3 regions of the Pseudocitrobacter faecalis genome follow, and region 2 is predicted to be linked to each of the others. Evidence: predicted binding sites of a transcription regulator. Region 2 holds the regulator's gene; each other region holds the start of a gene.
What was found. Region 2 encodes LexA, which represses DNA repair genes until DNA is damaged. Its sites were predicted from a motif close to TNCTGTATGTACATACAGNA; they were not measured.

Region 1: a site for LexA is predicted at 2,767-2,786, ahead of dinB (DNA polymerase IV). Genes of this name have one in related genera too.
Region 3: a site for LexA is predicted at 1,953-1,972, ahead of dinG (ATP-dependent DNA helicase DinG). Genes of this name have one in related genera too.

Annotation. Positions count from the first base shown of each region.
Region 1 is NZ_CBDDNJ010000002.1:3,436,441-3,441,579, reverse strand. It holds gene ACOXYR_RS16875 (NADH:ubiquinone reductase (Na(+)-transporting) subunit D) at 1-597, shown strand, start outside; gene nqrE (NADH:ubiquinone reductase (Na(+)-transporting) subunit E) at 601-1,197, shown strand; gene nqrF (NADH:ubiquinone reductase (Na(+)-transporting) subunit F) at 1,210-2,433, shown strand; gene nqrM ((Na+)-NQR maturation NqrM) at 2,436-2,651, shown strand; gene dinB (DNA polymerase IV) at 2,806-3,861, shown strand; gene ACOXYR_RS16850 (GNAT family N-acetyltransferase) at 3,864-4,307, shown strand; gene pepD (cytosol nonspecific dipeptidase) at 4,346-5,139, opposite strand, start outside.
Region 2 is NZ_CBDDNJ010000002.1:4,149,295-4,154,433, reverse strand. It holds gene plsB (glycerol-3-phosphate 1-O-acyltransferase PlsB) at 1-2,079, opposite strand, end outside; gene ACOXYR_RS20135 (diacylglycerol kinase) at 2,210-2,578, shown strand; gene lexA (transcriptional repressor LexA) at 2,688-3,296, shown strand; gene dinF (MATE family efflux transporter DinF) at 3,365-4,693, shown strand; gene ACOXYR_RS20120 (CsbD family protein) at 4,831-5,040, shown strand; gene zur (zinc uptake transcriptional repressor Zur) at 5,120-5,139, opposite strand, start outside.
Region 3 is NZ_CBDDNJ010000002.1:2,870,764-2,875,902, reverse strand. It holds gene cecR (transcriptional regulator CecR) at 1-194, opposite strand, end outside; gene rhlE (ATP-dependent RNA helicase RhlE) at 455-1,846, shown strand; gene dinG (ATP-dependent DNA helicase DinG) at 1,987-4,131, shown strand; gene ybiB (DNA-binding protein YbiB) at 4,163-5,125, shown strand.

The DNA.
Region 1 (5,139 bases), 710 kb from region 2:
GTGGGGCCGTTAATTGCCAACAACCCGATTGCGCTTCAGGTCCTCGGCGTCTGCTCGGCGCTGGCAGTGACCACTAAACTGGAAACCGCATTCGTGATGACTATCGCGGTAACGCTGGTCACGGCGTTTTCGAGCATGTTTATCTCGATGATCCGCCATCATATTCCGAACAGCGTGCGCATCATCGTGCAGATGGCGATCATTGCCTCGCTGGTGATCGTGGTCGATCAACTGCTACGCGCTTTCGCTTATGAGATCTCAAAGCAGCTCTCGGTCTTCGTCGGCCTGATCATCACCAACTGCATCGTGATGGGGCGCGCGGAAGCGTACGCCATGAAAGCGCCGCCGCTGGCGAGCTTTATGGACGGTATCGGTAACGGCCTGGGCTACGGCGCGATTCTGATGATTGTCGGTTTCCTGCGTGAGCTTATCGGCAGCGGCAAACTGTTTGGCATTACGATTCTGCAAACGGTGCAAAACGGCGGCTGGTACCAGCCAAATGGCCTGTTCCTGTTAGCACCGAGCGCCTTTTTCATCATCGGCCTGTTGATCTGGGCGCTTCGCACCTGGAAGCCAGAACAGCAGGAGAAGGAGTAACCGATGGCTCACTATATCAGCCTCTTTGTCCGCGCCGTTTTCATTGAAAATATGGCGCTGGCGTTCTTCCTGGGGATGTGTACGTTCCTCGCGGTATCGAAAAAAGTCTCGACGGCGTTTGGTCTGGGCGTGGCGGTGACACTGGTACTGGGGATTTCCGTTCCGGCGAACAATCTCGTCTACAACCTGGTGCTGCGCGACGGCGCGTTGATGGACGGTGTAGATCTCAGTTTCCTGAGTTTTATCACCTTTATCGGCGTGATAGCGGCGCTGGTGCAAATTCTGGAGATGATCCTCGATAAGTATTTCCCGGCGCTGTATACCGCGTTAGGGATTTTCCTGCCGCTAATCACCGTGAACTGCGCCATCTTTGGCGGCGTGTCATTTATGGTTCAGCGCGACTATAACTTTGGCGAATCTATCGTCTACGGTTTCGGCTCCGGCATCGGCTGGATGCTGGCGATTGTCGCCATGGCTGGTCTTCGCGAAAAAATGAAATATTCAAACGTCCCTGCGGGTTTGCAGGGCTTAGGGATCACCTTTATCACCACCGGTTTGATGGCGCTTGGCTTTATGTCGTTCTCCGGCGTGCAGCTATAAGGGGCGAAGAAAATGGAAATTATACTTGGCGTGGCCATGTTCACCCTCATCGTACTGGCGCTGTCGGTGCTGATTCTGTTTGCCAAATCGAAGCTGGTGAACTCGGGCGATGTGGTGATTGAAATCAACAACGAAGCCGACCGACAGATCCGCACGCCAGCAGGTGACAAGCTGCTGAATACGCTCTCCAGCAACGGGATTTTCGTCTCGTCCGCATGCGGTGGCGGCGGCTCCTGCGGCCAGTGCCGCGTGAAAATTAAAGAAGGTGGCGGTGACATTCTGCCGACCGAACTGGCACACATCACCAAACGCGAAGCCAAAGAGGGCTGCCGTCTGGCGTGCCAGGTCGCAGTGAAGCAGGACATGAAAATTGAACTGCCGGATGAGATTTTTGGTGTCAAAAAATGGGAATGCGAGGTTATCTCTAACGATAACAAAGCGACGTTCATTAAAGAGCTGAAGCTGGCTATTCCGGAAGGCGAGGTCGTACCGTTCCGCGCGGGTGGCTATATTCAGATTGAATGTCCATCGCATAAGGTTGCGTACGCCGATTTTGACGTGCCTGATGAGTACCGTTCCGACTGGGATAAATTCAATCTTTTCCGCTACGTTTCCGAGGTTAAAGAACCGACGGTGCGCGCCTACTCAATGGCGAACTATCCGGAAGAGAAAGGCATCATCATGCTCAACGTGCGTATTGCCACGCCACCGCCGAGCGTGCCGGATGCGCCGCCGGGGATCATGTCCTCTTATATCTGGTCGCTGAAACCGGGCGATAAAGTGACGATTTCCGGCCCGTTTGGCGAGTTTTTTGCAAAAGATACCGACGCGGAAATGGTGTTTATCGGCGGGGGGGCCGGGATGGCGCCGATGCGTTCGCACATTTTCGACCAGCTTAAACGCCTGCACAGCAAGCGGAAAATTAGCTTCTGGTACGGCGCGCGTTCCCTGCGTGAAATGTTCTATCAGGACGAATTCGAACAGCTGGCGCGTGACAATCCTAACTTCACCTTCCATGTCGCGCTTTCGGACGCGCTGCCGGAGGATAACTGGACGGGTTACACGGGCTTTATCCATAATGTTCTGTATGAAAACTACCTGCGCGACCATCCGGCCCCGGAAGATTGTGAGTTCTATATGTGTGGGCCGCCGATGATGAACGCGGCTGTCATCAAAATGCTCAAAGACCTGGGCGTGGAAGATGAAAACATCATGCTCGATGATTTTGGAGGCTGATGATGCTCACGGTATTTCTGGCGACGTTTGCGATTTTTGCGCTGGTGATCCTCGGGATGTCGCTGGGGTACATCATTAAGCGTAAAAGCATCCAGGGTAGCTGCGGCGGGATTACCTCGCTGGGGCTGGAGAAAGTCTGCGACTGCCCGGAGCCCTGTGACGCACGCAAAAAGCGTATGGCGCGCGAAGCGTTGCAGAAAGAGAGGCGGATATTGTAGTGCCGGGGGAGGGGGCGAAAACGCATTAACACCGTGCACATACGGTTCCCTCTCCCAGTGGGAGAGGGGGAGTGTGAAAACCCGGCACAATCTCTCTTCTCACCCACTCTATTTATACTGTATACTTGTCCAGTAACATCCGTAGGGGCTATGTATGCGCAAAATTATCCACGTCGATATGGACTGCTTCTTCGCAGCGGTAGAGATGCGTGATAACCCTGCGCTGCGCGACATCCCTATCGCTATCGGCGGCAGCCGTGAACGACGGGGGGTCATCAGTACCGCCAACTACCCGGCGCGTAAATTCGGTGTACGTAGCGCAATGCCCACCGGCATGGCGCTGAAGCTTTGCCCGCATCTCACCCTTTTACCCGGTCGTTTTGACGCCTACAAAGAAGCCTCTGAGCACATCCGCGAAATCTTCTCTCGCTACACCTCGCTAATTGAGCCCTTGTCGCTGGATGAAGCTTATCTCGACGTCAGCGACAGTGTGCATTGCCACGGCTCTGCCACGCTGATTGCACAGGAAATTCGTCAGACTATCTTCAACGAATTACAGCTCACGGCTTCCGCAGGCGTTGCCCCGGTGAAGTTTCTCGCCAAAATCGCCTCCGATCTCAACAAACCCAACGGCCAGTTTGTGCTCACGCCCGCCGACGTTCCCGCGTTTTTGAAAACGCTGCCGCTGGAAAAAATTCCCGGTGTTGGGAAAGTTTCTGCCGCGAAGCTCGAAAGTATGGGGCTGAAAACCTGCGAAGACGTGCAGAAAAGCGATCTCGCTATGCTCCTGAAACGCTTTGGAAAATTTGGCCGCGTATTGTGGGAGCGCAGTCAGGGGATTGATGAGCGCGCCATCAATAACGAACGGCTGCGAAAATCGATCGGTGTAGAGCGCACGCTGGCGGAAGATATCCACGATTGGCCTGAGTGTGAAGCGATTATCGAACGTCTCTACCCGGAGCTGGAGCGAAGGCTGGCGAAGGTCAAACCCGACCTGCTGATTGCCCGTCAGGGCGTGAAACTCAAATTTAATGACTTCCAGCTCACGACTCAGGAACACGTCTGGCCGCGGCTGAATAAAGACGATTTGATCGCCACGGCCTACAAAACCTGGCACGAACGTCGCGCCGGGCGTGGCGTCCGGCTGGTGGGGCTGCACGTTACGCTGCTTGATCCACAACTTGAAAGACAACTGGTGTTAGGACTCTAATTATGAACATTCGCGCGTGGCAGCCGCATGAACTGCCGCAACTAAGCCAGATTTTCCTGCGCGCCGTCCACGAAACCGCCAGTCAGCACTATTTGCCCGTGCAAATCGCCGCCTGGGGTCAGGTGGATGAGGCGCAGTGGCGGCAAAAATTAGCCTCTTCCGTGGTGCTGGTGGCGGAAGTTGACGGCATGATTATCGGTTTTATCACCGCCGTTGGGCATTACATCGACCTGCTTTTTGTCTCGCCAGATTACGCGCGGCAGGGGATTGCCGGGGCGCTGTTACGAGCATTGCTGGCAAAAATGTTGCCGGGAAAAGTGACCGTCGCGGCGAGCATTACCGCAAAACCGTTTTTTGAACGTCAGGGGTTTGTGCTGGTGCGCGAGCAAAATGTTGAGGCGAGGGGAGAGCGGTTTATTAATTACCTGATGGCGCGAGAGGTATAAAAAAGCCGGACAGTGATGGCCGCCCGGCTTAACGGATATTACTTCGTCGGAATCGCTTTCAGCAGTTCAGTCAGAAGCGTCCAGTAGTGGCCCACGCTTTCGATATGAACCTGCTCATCCGGGGAGTGCGGGCCCGTAATGGTTGGCCCGATGGAGACCATGTCCATTTCCGGATACGGTTTTTTGAACAGACCGCACTCCAGACCTGCGTGGATAACCTGAATGTTCGGCGTCTTGTTGAACAGACGCTGATAGGTTTCACGCACCAGATGCATCACCGGAGAGTTTGCGTCCGGCTGCCAGCCTGGGTAGCTGCCTTTGGCTTCGGTTTTCGCGCCAGCCAGTTTACCCAGTGAATCCAGCATGCTGACCACGTATTCTTTACCGGTGTCGATAAGGGAACGAATCAGGCAGTGGATTTCCACGTTGTCGTCAGTCATGGTCACGACGCCGACGTTCAGGGAGGTTTCAACCACGCCTTTTGCTACGTCAGAGTTGCGGATCACACCGTTCGGCGTGGCGTTCAGCAGGCGAACGAAAGTATCGCGAGACTGCGCAGTCAGCGCGGCTTTATCGTTGCTGACGGACTCCAGCAGTACAGTCAGGTTCTTCTCTTTCTCAGCCAGTTCGTTTTTCAGGATATCCTGATACTGGCTCACCAGCGCTTTCAGCGATTCTACTTTATCCGCCGCCACGGCAACGGTGGAGAACGCTTCACGTGGAATGGCGTTACGCAGCGTACCGCCGTTGAAATCGACCAGACGCAGATCCAGTTCCGCCGCGTGTCCCGCCAGGAAACGCACCAGCAGTTTGTTGGCGTTACCCAGACCGA
Region 2 (5,139 bases):
GGAGTGCGACGGATTAATATGCAGCTCATCGCCCTGACGGGTGATCAGCGCCTGGCGCTCCATCTCGTCAACCAGCGTATCAATCACCGACGCCAGCTCTGCTTTTTCCCAGCGCAGGAACAGCTCGGCCTTCAGCATCGGGTAGAGCACTTCAACCATGTTCTGCACATCCGCGCGAGAAACATGGCGATGCTGGGTCATGATGGTCGCCAGCAGAGACGGCATGATCAGCATATGGGCGATATTGTTACGATAGTAGGTCATCAACACCGCCTGTTCGCGCGGCAGAATGATGATATCGCCGATGGTATCTTTCTCGACTTCGAACTTGTTCATCTGCAGCGCGTGGTCGATAAGCTCGCCTGCCGTCACGTTTGGCGTGGTGGCGTCCGGCGAATACGGTGCGTTGCGCAGCAGCGACAGGTAGCAATCCAACTGTTGAGTTAACTGTTCGCGGGTCAGTGAACGCTGACGAGACGCCAGCAGCGCAGTACAGCACAGGTTCATGGCGTTCGCCGCGCCTGCGTTGTTGATGCGCACCATCAGTTCGGCGGCGATACCGTTAACCGTCGGCGTCAGCCATGCCGGACGAATGGCTTCGATAGGATCGATAGACTCGCGCCACTCCGGTACGTGATGGTTCAGGTAGTTCATCAGCGGAATCGGCTCGCCGAAGTTAACGTAGCCCTGGCCCAGGTTACGCAGTTTGCTCAAGCCCTTGAGCATCTGCGGAAGACTCTCTTTCTCTTTGGTCGCGCCACGCAGTTCTTTTGCATACGTACCGACTTCCATCACGTGCTCGTAACCGATGTAAATCGGCACCAGCGTGATAGGACGTGTGCCGCCGCGCAGCATCGCCTGAATGGTCATCGACAGTGTACCGGTTTTCGGATCGAGCAAACGACCGGTACGGGAACGCCCGCCTTCCACAAAGTATTCAACAGAATAACCCCGGCTGAACAGCTCGCCGAGATACTCGCGGAACACGGTGGAGTAGAGTTTGTTGCCCTTAAAGGTACGGCGAATAAAGAATGCGCCCAGACGACGGAAAATCGGGCCGGCTGGCCAGAAATTCAGGTTGATACCGGCGGCAATATGCGGCGGCACCAGCCCCTGGTGATACAACACATAGGAGAGCAGCAGGTAGTCCATATGGCTACGGTGACACGGCACATACACAATCTCGTGGCCGTCGTGCGCCAGCTGGCGAACGCGCTCGGCGTTGTGCACGTTAATCCCCTGATAAAGCCGGTTCCAGGTGAAGCCCAGAATGCGGTCAGTCAGGCGAATCATCTCGTAGGAGAAGTTGGCGGCAATCTCTTCCATCAGCGCGATGGCGTTCTGCTGCGCTTTCTCATGGGAGATTTTTTTGCTGCGTGCTTCGTCTTCAACCGCTTTGGCAATCGCGCGCGAAGCGAGCAGCTTATTGAAGAGATCCTGACGTGCCGGCAGTCGCGGGCCTACCGCCGCCAGACGCTGGCGAGCGAAGTGCATACGCGCCACGCGCGCCAGTTTTTGCGCGATAATTTTATCGGTACCGTGTTCATCGGCCATACGGCGCAACGAGACGGACGGCGAGAAGCGCACAAAGCTGTCACGGCCCAGCCAGGAGACGGCGAAGAATTTCTGGATGCCGTTTAGCATGCGCAGCGGCGGGTTCACCTCGCCTTTTTCACGCCCCGGACGACGACCAAACATCACCGATACCGGCACCATCTGCACGTCCAGATTCGGATTGCTGCGATGCAGATCGAGATAGTCGTGGAACAGCTTGATAGACTCTTCTTTCGGCGTGTAATAGGTGAACACGCGCGGGCCGCCATGGATGAACACATAGCGGGGCAATAGGGTGCCGTCGATCTCCAGCGGCTCAAGCGGGTCGGGGAGATCGTGCGCCAGGCACTGGGCGCGCAAGGTCAGTAAGTCGGCCTTCGAGTTATAAGGCAGGACGTACATGATCGGGCGCGAGGTATCGAGCCCCAATTCCTGGGCAGGCTCTGCCGGAATAGACTTGCTTTTTACCAGTATGCTTAATGGTAAATTCAGTAATTTGTAGTAAATTCGTGGCCAACCGGACATAAACGATGTAAAGCCTCTGGTTAATCATGCAAATGCGCGGCAAGAATATCAGAAAGTCAGCAGGATTTCTGTTCTACCGCCGATAACAGCTACTGTCATTGATGCGTATAACGCTAAAAGGTTCTATTTAATGGCCAATAATACCACTGGACTCACCCGAATTATCAAAGCGGCTGGTTATTCCTGGAAAGGTTTTCGCGCAGCGTGGATAAACGAAGCTGCGTTCCGCCAGGAAGGGGTCGCCTCGGTTGTGGCCATTATCATCGCGTGTTGGCTGGACGTTGACGCCATTACCCGCGTCTTGCTGATAAGCTCCGTCCTTCTGGTGATGATAGTGGAAATTCTCAATAGTGCGCTGGAAGCGGTGGTCGACCGCATTGGTTCGGAGTATCACGAACTCTCCGGGCGGGCAAAAGACATGGGCTCTGCGGCGGTATTGCTGGCGATTTTCGTCGCGGTGATGACCTGGGCCGTACTGCTGTGGTCGCATTTCCACTGAGCCTCGCATAATCTGCGAAAACTCCTGTATTTTGTGCGTTTTGCGGTTCCAAAATAGCCGTTAACTGTATATACTCACAGCATAACTGTATATACACCCAGGGGGCGGAATGAAAGCGTTAACGACCAGGCAGCAAGAGGTGTTTGATCTCATCCGAGATCATATCGGCCAAACGGGCATGCCGCCGACACGTGCGGAAATTGCTCAGCGCCTGGGGTTCCGTTCCCCGAATGCGGCGGAAGAGCATCTGAAAGCACTGGCGCGTAAAGGCGTCATAGAAATTGTTTCGGGCGCATCGCGCGGTATTCGCCTGCTGGTGGAAGAAGAAACCGGCCTGCCGCTGATTGGCCGCGTTGCCGCCGGTGAGCCGTTGCTGGCGCAGCAGCACATTGAAGGTCACTATCAGGTCGATCCTTCGCTGTTTAAACCCAATGCTGACTTCCTGCTGCGTGTTAGCGGCATGTCGATGAAAGACATCGGTATTATGGACGGCGATCTGCTCGCGGTGCATAAAACCCAGGACGTGCGTAACGGTCAGGTGGTTGTTGCGCGTATCGACGAAGAAGTGACCGTAAAACGCCTGAAAAAACAGGGCAACGTCGTCGAACTGCTGCCGGAAAACAGCGAGTTTTCCCCGATTGTCGTCGATCTTCGCCGTCAGAACTTCTCCATTGAAGGGCTGGCCGTTGGCGTGATCCGCAACGGCGAATGGCTGTAATCCTCTCCCGATAACAACGGCGCACCATGCGCCGTTGTTCGTTCTCTTTTCTGTTCAGGTTCGTAAGCATGTCGCTCTTCACGGCTGCCGACAAGGCATTATGGCGTCTCGCCCTTCCCATGATTTTCTCCAATATCACGGTTCCCCTGCTGGGTCTTGTGGATACGGCGGTGATTGGTCATCTGGATAGCGCGGTCTATCTCGGCGGCGTGGCGATTGGCGCAACGGCGACCAGCTTCCTGTTTATGCTGCTGCTCTTTTTACGCATGAGCACCACGGGCTTAACCGCGCAGGCCTTCGGCGCGAAAGATCCCCTCCGGCTTGCCCGTGCGCTGGTGCAACCGCTGTTGCTGGCGTTAGGCGCTGGTCTGCTCATCGTGGTGTTTAAAGGGCCGCTTATCAATCTGGCGCTCACCATTGTTGGCGGGAGCGATGCAGTGCTCGAGCAGGCGCGGCGCTTCCTTGAAATTCGCTGGTTAAGCGCGCCCGCCTCGCTGGCGAACCTGGTGCTGCTGGGGTGGCTGCTCGGCGTTCAGTACGCGCGTGCGCCGGTGATTTTGCTGATCGTCGGCAACGTCCTGAACATTGTCCTCGACCTGTGGCTGGTGATGGGCCTGCATATGAACGTGCAGGGGGCGGCGCTGGCGACGGTGATTGCCGAATATGCCACGATGATCATTGGCCTGCTGATGGCGCGTAAGGTGCTGGTGCTGCGCGGGATTACCTCTGACATGCTGAAGACGGCCTGGCGCGGAAATATGCGCAGCCTGCTGGCGCTCAATCGCGACATTATGCTGCGCTCGCTATTACTTCAGCTCTGTTTTGGCGCATTGACCGTATTCGGTGCGCGGCTGGGCAGCGATGTGGTGGCGGTCAATGCGGTGCTAATGACCATGCTCACCTTCACCGCCTACGCGCTGGATGGCTTTGCCTATGCGGTGGAAGCGCACTCCGGGCAGGCTTACGGCGCGCGTGATGACAGTCAGTTGCAACAGGTCTGGCACGCGGCCTGCCGCCAGGCGGGGATTGTTGCACTGGTTTTTGCGCTGGTGTACGCGCTGGCGGGCAGTCATATCGTGGCGATGCTGACGTCGCTGCCGTCGTTGCAGCAGCTCGCCGATCGCTATGTGCTCTGGCAGGCCATATTGCCGGTAATTGGTGTCTGGTGCTACCTGCTGGACGGCATGTTTATCGGCGCAACACGCGGCGCGGAAATGCGTAACAGTATGGCCGTTGCCGCCGCCGGGTTCGCCCTAACGCTGCTGACGGTGCCGGTATTAGGCAATCACGGTTTATGGCTGGCGCTGGCGGTGTTCCTTGCACTGCGTGGCCTGTCGCTGGCGGTTATCTGGCGTCGCCACTGGCAAAAAGGCACCTGGTTCTCTTCGCAGACATAACGGCGAGGATGGTTAAAGATTCTGAATAGTGAATCGTCAGCGATATCCTCTTCTACACTTATTATCACGTTCAGCAGAAATGAACGCCGAAGGACGAAGTGATATCTCATCCATGATCGAATGATAAGGAGCTGATGATGAACAAAGACGAACTCAGCGGTAACTGGAAACAGTTCAAAGGTAAAGCGAAAGAGAAATGGGGCAAACTGACCGACGATGACATGACCGTTATCGAAGGCCGACGCGATCAGCTGGTCGGTAAAATCCAGGAACGTTATGGATATGCCAAAGACCAGGCAGAGAAAGAAGTGAGCGATTGGGAAACCCATAACGACTACCGTTGGTAGTCTCGCTGACGGCGTAACGCTTAACTCCCCTCAATAAGCGTATCCTGCCCGCTGGTACAAGGACGTGCCAACCCTCGTATTACCGTGCCTTTTTCTTGA
Region 3 (5,139 bases), 1.3 Mb from region 2:
CACTGGGCGCAGGCGAGGTATAAGTCGTCCTTTGAGTTGAAATAGTAGGTTATCGCCGCAATGTTTTGCCCGGCCTGCGCGGCGATGTCGCGGGTGGTGGCATGCAGGCCATACTCGCCAAACTGCGCGAGGGCGGCGGCGATGAGTTGGCTTTTGGCCTGTTCGCCTTTGGTGGTGATGGGAGTCGTATTCATCGCGTCACATAAAATTAATCAATCGATTGATTAACATTATGACCGTTTTTTGAGCTTGTCCAGTCGTATACGCAATAAACGGCGAAAACACAGAATTTTCACCGCCTCGCAGGCCGCCTGACTGGAGAGATATTTTATGCGCCAGGTCACAAAATCTGCTACACTCCGGCCCTTCATGACATTGTGGTTTTTGTCATTATCTGGTTTTTTATCCCCTCGAAAACTACACCGCATGCGGTCGGGGTGGGTGTGGAGTAAATATGTCTTTCGATTCATTAGGGCTTAGCCCTGAAATTTTGCGTGCCGTTGCAGAGCAGGGCTATCGCGAACCCACCCCCATTCAGCAGCAGGCGATTCCTGCGGTGTTACAGGGCCGTGACCTGATGGCCAGTGCCCAGACCGGTACTGGTAAAACGGCTGGCTTTACGCTGCCGCTGTTACAACATCTGATCACTACCCAGCCACATGCGAAAGGGCGTCGCCCGGTACGCGCGCTGATCCTCACGCCAACCCGTGAACTCGCCGCGCAAATTGGCGAAAACGTGCGCGACTACAGCCAGTACCTGAACATTCGTTCGCTGGTGGTGTTTGGCGGCGTGAGCATCAATCCGCAGATGATGAAACTGCGCGGTGGTGTCGATGTCCTGGTGGCCACGCCGGGCCGTTTGCTCGACCTGGAACATCAAAACGCGGTAAAACTGGATAACATCGAAATTCTGGTGCTGGATGAAGCAGACCGTATGCTCGACATGGGCTTCATTCACGATATTCGCCGCGTGCTGGCAAAACTGCCTGCAAAACGCCAGAACCTGCTGTTCTCTGCGACCTTCTCTGACGACATTAAAGCACTGGCAGAAAAGCTGCTGCATAACCCGCTGGAAATCGAAGTCGCGCGCCGTAATACCGCCTCCGAGCAGGTGACTCAGCACGTTCACTTTGTGGATAAGAAACGTAAACGGGAACTGCTGTCCCAGATGATCGGTCAGGGCGACTGGCGTCAGGTGCTGGTGTTCACCCGTACCAAACACGGGGCAAACCACCTGGCAGAACAGTTGAATAAAGATGGCATCCGCAGTGCGGCTATTCACGGTAACAAATCGCAGGGTGCGCGTACGCGTGCGCTGGCTGATTTTAAATCCGGCGATATCCGCGTGCTGGTGGCGACCGATATCGCGGCCCGTGGCCTGGATATCGAAGAACTGCCGCACGTGGTGAACTATGAGCTGCCAAACGTACCGGAAGATTACGTTCACCGTATTGGCCGTACCGGCCGTGCGGCGGCAACCGGGGAAGCGTTGTCGCTGGTGTGTGTTGATGAACACAAACTGCTGCGCGATATCGAAAAACTGCTGAAAAAAGAGATCCCGCGTATTGCGCTGCCGGGCTATGAGCCAGATCCATCCATTAAAGCAGAACCGATTCAGAATGGCCGCCAGCAGCGTGGCGGCAACGGCGGCGGTCGTGGGCAAGGTGGTCGTCCGCAAGGGCAGGGCCAAAGCCAGGGCCGCGGTCAGCAACAGCCGCGCCGTAGCGAAGGTGGCGCGTCGAAGTCTGATGCTAAACCGAAACAATCTCGCCGCATTGGCGATGCCAAACCCGCAGGCGAACAACAGCGTCGCCGCCGTCCGCGTAAACCGTCTGCAGCCCAATAACGGTTTATGTGTTGTAGGGCGGATAAGCAAAGCGCATCTGCCATCTCTGAAGCCTGGCCGCAAGCCAGGCTTTATTTTTTGCCGACCGCGCAGGAAAGTGCCACAATAGTGGCTGTTTATACAGTATTTCAGGTTTTCTCATGGCATTGACCGCTGCGCTGAAAGCGCAAATCGCCGCCTGGTATAAGGCGCTTCAGGAACAGATCCCGGACTTTATTCCCCGCGCGCCGCAGCGGCAGATGATTGCTGACGTGGCAAAAACGCTCGCCGGGGAAGAGGGGCGGCATCTGGCTATCGAAGCGCCGACCGGCGTCGGGAAAACCCTTTCTTATCTCATTCCCGGCATTGCGATTGCCCGGGAAGAGCAAAAAACACTGGTCGTCAGTACCGCCAACGTCGCATTGCAGGATCAGATCTACAGTAAAGATCTCCCGCTGTTGCGCAAAATCATCCCCGATCTTAAGTTTACCGCCGCCTTTGGACGCGGGCGCTACGTTTGCCCGCGTAACCTCAACGGGCTGGCGAGTACCGAGCCCAATCAGCAGGATCTGCTCGCGTTTTTGGATGACGACCTCACGCCGAACAATCAGGAAGAGCAGAAGCGTTGCGCGAAACTAAAGGCCGACCTCGACAGCTATAAATGGGACGGCCTGCGCGATCACACGGATATCGCGATTAACGATGATTTGTGGCGACGTCTGAGCACCGATAAAGCAAGCTGCCTGAACCGCAACTGCCTCTATTATCGCGAGTGCCCGTTCTTCGTCGCGCGGCGCGAGATCCAGGAAGCGGAAGTGGTGGTCGCTAACCACGCGCTGGTGATGGCCGCAATGGAAAGTGAAGCGGTGCTGCCGGAGCCGAAAAACCTTCTGCTTGTTTTGGATGAAGGACATCATCTGCCAGATGTCGCACGTGATGCGCTGGAGATGAGCGCGGAAATTACTGCGCCCTGGTATCGCTTGCAGCTAGATCTTTTCGTCAAGCTGGTCGCGACCTGTATGGAGCAGTTTCGCCCGAAAACGACGCCGCCACTGGCTATCCCGGAGCGTTTGACCACTCACTGTGAAGAACTTTATGAGCTGATTGCTTCACTCAACAACATTCTGAATTTATATCTTCCGGCGACCCAGGAAGCAGAACACCGTTTTGCGATGGGCGAGTTACCCGAAGAGATCATGGAAATCGTCCAGCGGCTGGCAAAGCTCACCGAAATGCTGCGTGGGCTGGCGGAACTGTTTTTAAACGATCTCAGCGAGAAAACCGGTTCTCACGATATCGTGCGTTTGCATCGGGTTATTCTGCAAATGAACCGCGCGCTGGGCATGTTTGAGGCACAAAGCAAGCTCTGGCGTCTGGCGTCGCTGGCGCAAGCCTCCGGCGCACCGGTCTCTAAGTGGGCGACGCGCGACACGCGTGATGGTCAGATGCATCTGTGGTTTAACTGCGTGGGTATCCGCGTCAGCGATCAGCTTGAACGTTTACTTTGGCGCAGCGTGCCGCACATCGTAGTGACTTCCGCGACCCTGCGGTCTCTCAATAGTTTCTCGCGTTTGCAGGAGATGAGCGGCCTGAAAGAAAAAGCGGGCGATCGTTTCGTCGCGCTCGACTCGCCGTTTAATCACGTTGAGCAGGGTAAAATCGTCATTCCACAAATGCGCTACGAGCCGTTAATGGAAAACGAAGAGTTGCACATTGCTGAAATGGCGGCCTATTTCCGCGAGGCGCTGGAAAGTAAAAAACACAAAGGTATGCTGGTGCTGTTTGCCAGCAACCGCGCGATGCAGCGTTTTCTGGAGCACGTGACTGATTTGCGCCTTTTGATGTTGGTGCAGGGCGACCAACCGCGTTATCGGCTGGTGGAATTACATCGCAAACGCGTGGAAAACGGCGAGCGTAGTGTGCTGGTGGGGCTACAATCATTTGCAGAAGGGCTCGATTTAAAAGGCGAGCTGCTAAGCCAGGTGCATATCCACAAAATCGCCTTCCCGCCCATCGACAGCCCGGTGGTGATTACCGAAGGTGAATGGCTGAAAAGCCTGAACCGTTATCCGTTTGAAGTGCAAAGCCTGCCCAGCGCGTCGTTTAACCTGATTCAACAGGTGGGACGACTGATTCGTAGCCATGGCTGCTGGGGCGAAGTGGTGATTTACGATAAACGCCTGTTGACCAAAAACTACGGCCAGCGCCTGTTGAATGCGCTACCGGTATTTCCTATTGAGCAACCCGCGGTGCCCGATGTTAAAGTAAAAACCAAAGCTAAAACGACCCGTCGCAAAAAACGCTAATCGGCACGCGACACCGGACAAGGAGCATCTGATGGATTTACGCAATGTGATTAAAGAGATTGGCCGGGGTAAGAACCATGCCCGCGATCTGGATCAGGATACCGCGCGCAGTCTCTATACCCACATGCTGAATGGCGATGTGCCGGATCTCGAAATGGGCGGCATTTTGATTGCGCTGCGCATTAAAGGTGAAGGCGAGGCAGAGATGCTGGGCTTCTACGAGGCGATGCAGCAGCATACCCTGCGCCTTACGCCGCCGGTGGGTAAACCGATGCCGATTGTGATCCCGAGTTATAACGGTGCGCGTAAACAGGCCAACCTGACGCCGCTGTTAGCAATCCTCCTGCACAAAATTGGCTTCCCGGTGGTGGTGCACGGCGTGAGCGAAGATCCGACCCGGGTTATCAGCGAAACGATTTTTGAATTGCTGGGCATTGAACCTACGCGCCATGCGGGTCAGGCGCAGGCCAAACTGGATGGTCATCAGCCGGTGTATATCCCGGTGGGGGTGCTGTGTCCGTCGCTTGAAAAACAGCTTGCTATGCGCTGGCGAATGGGCGTGCGTAACAGTGCGCACACGCTGGCGAAGCTGGCGACGCCGTTTGCCGAAGATGCCGCGCTGCGCCTGTCGAGCGTCTCGCATCCGGAATATGTTGGGAAGGTGGCGAAATTTTTCTCGGATATCGGTGGTCGTGGGCTGTTGATGCACGGCACAGAAGGCGAAGTGTATGCTAACCCGCAGCGTTGCCCGCAAATCACGCTGATCGATGCGCAGGGTACACGCATTGTGAGCGAACGGCAGACGGAAACAGCAAGCGAAGTCTTACCTGAAGGTAAAGATCCGGAAGTGACCGCGCGCTGGATTGAACGCTGCGTGGCAGGAAGCGAGCCGGTGCCGCAATCGCTGAAAATCCAGATGGCGTGCTGCCTACTGGCGGCAGGGGAGGTAGCCTCACTGGACGCAGGGCTGGCGAAGGTGGCGGAGTCTTATTAAGACATAGTGAAATT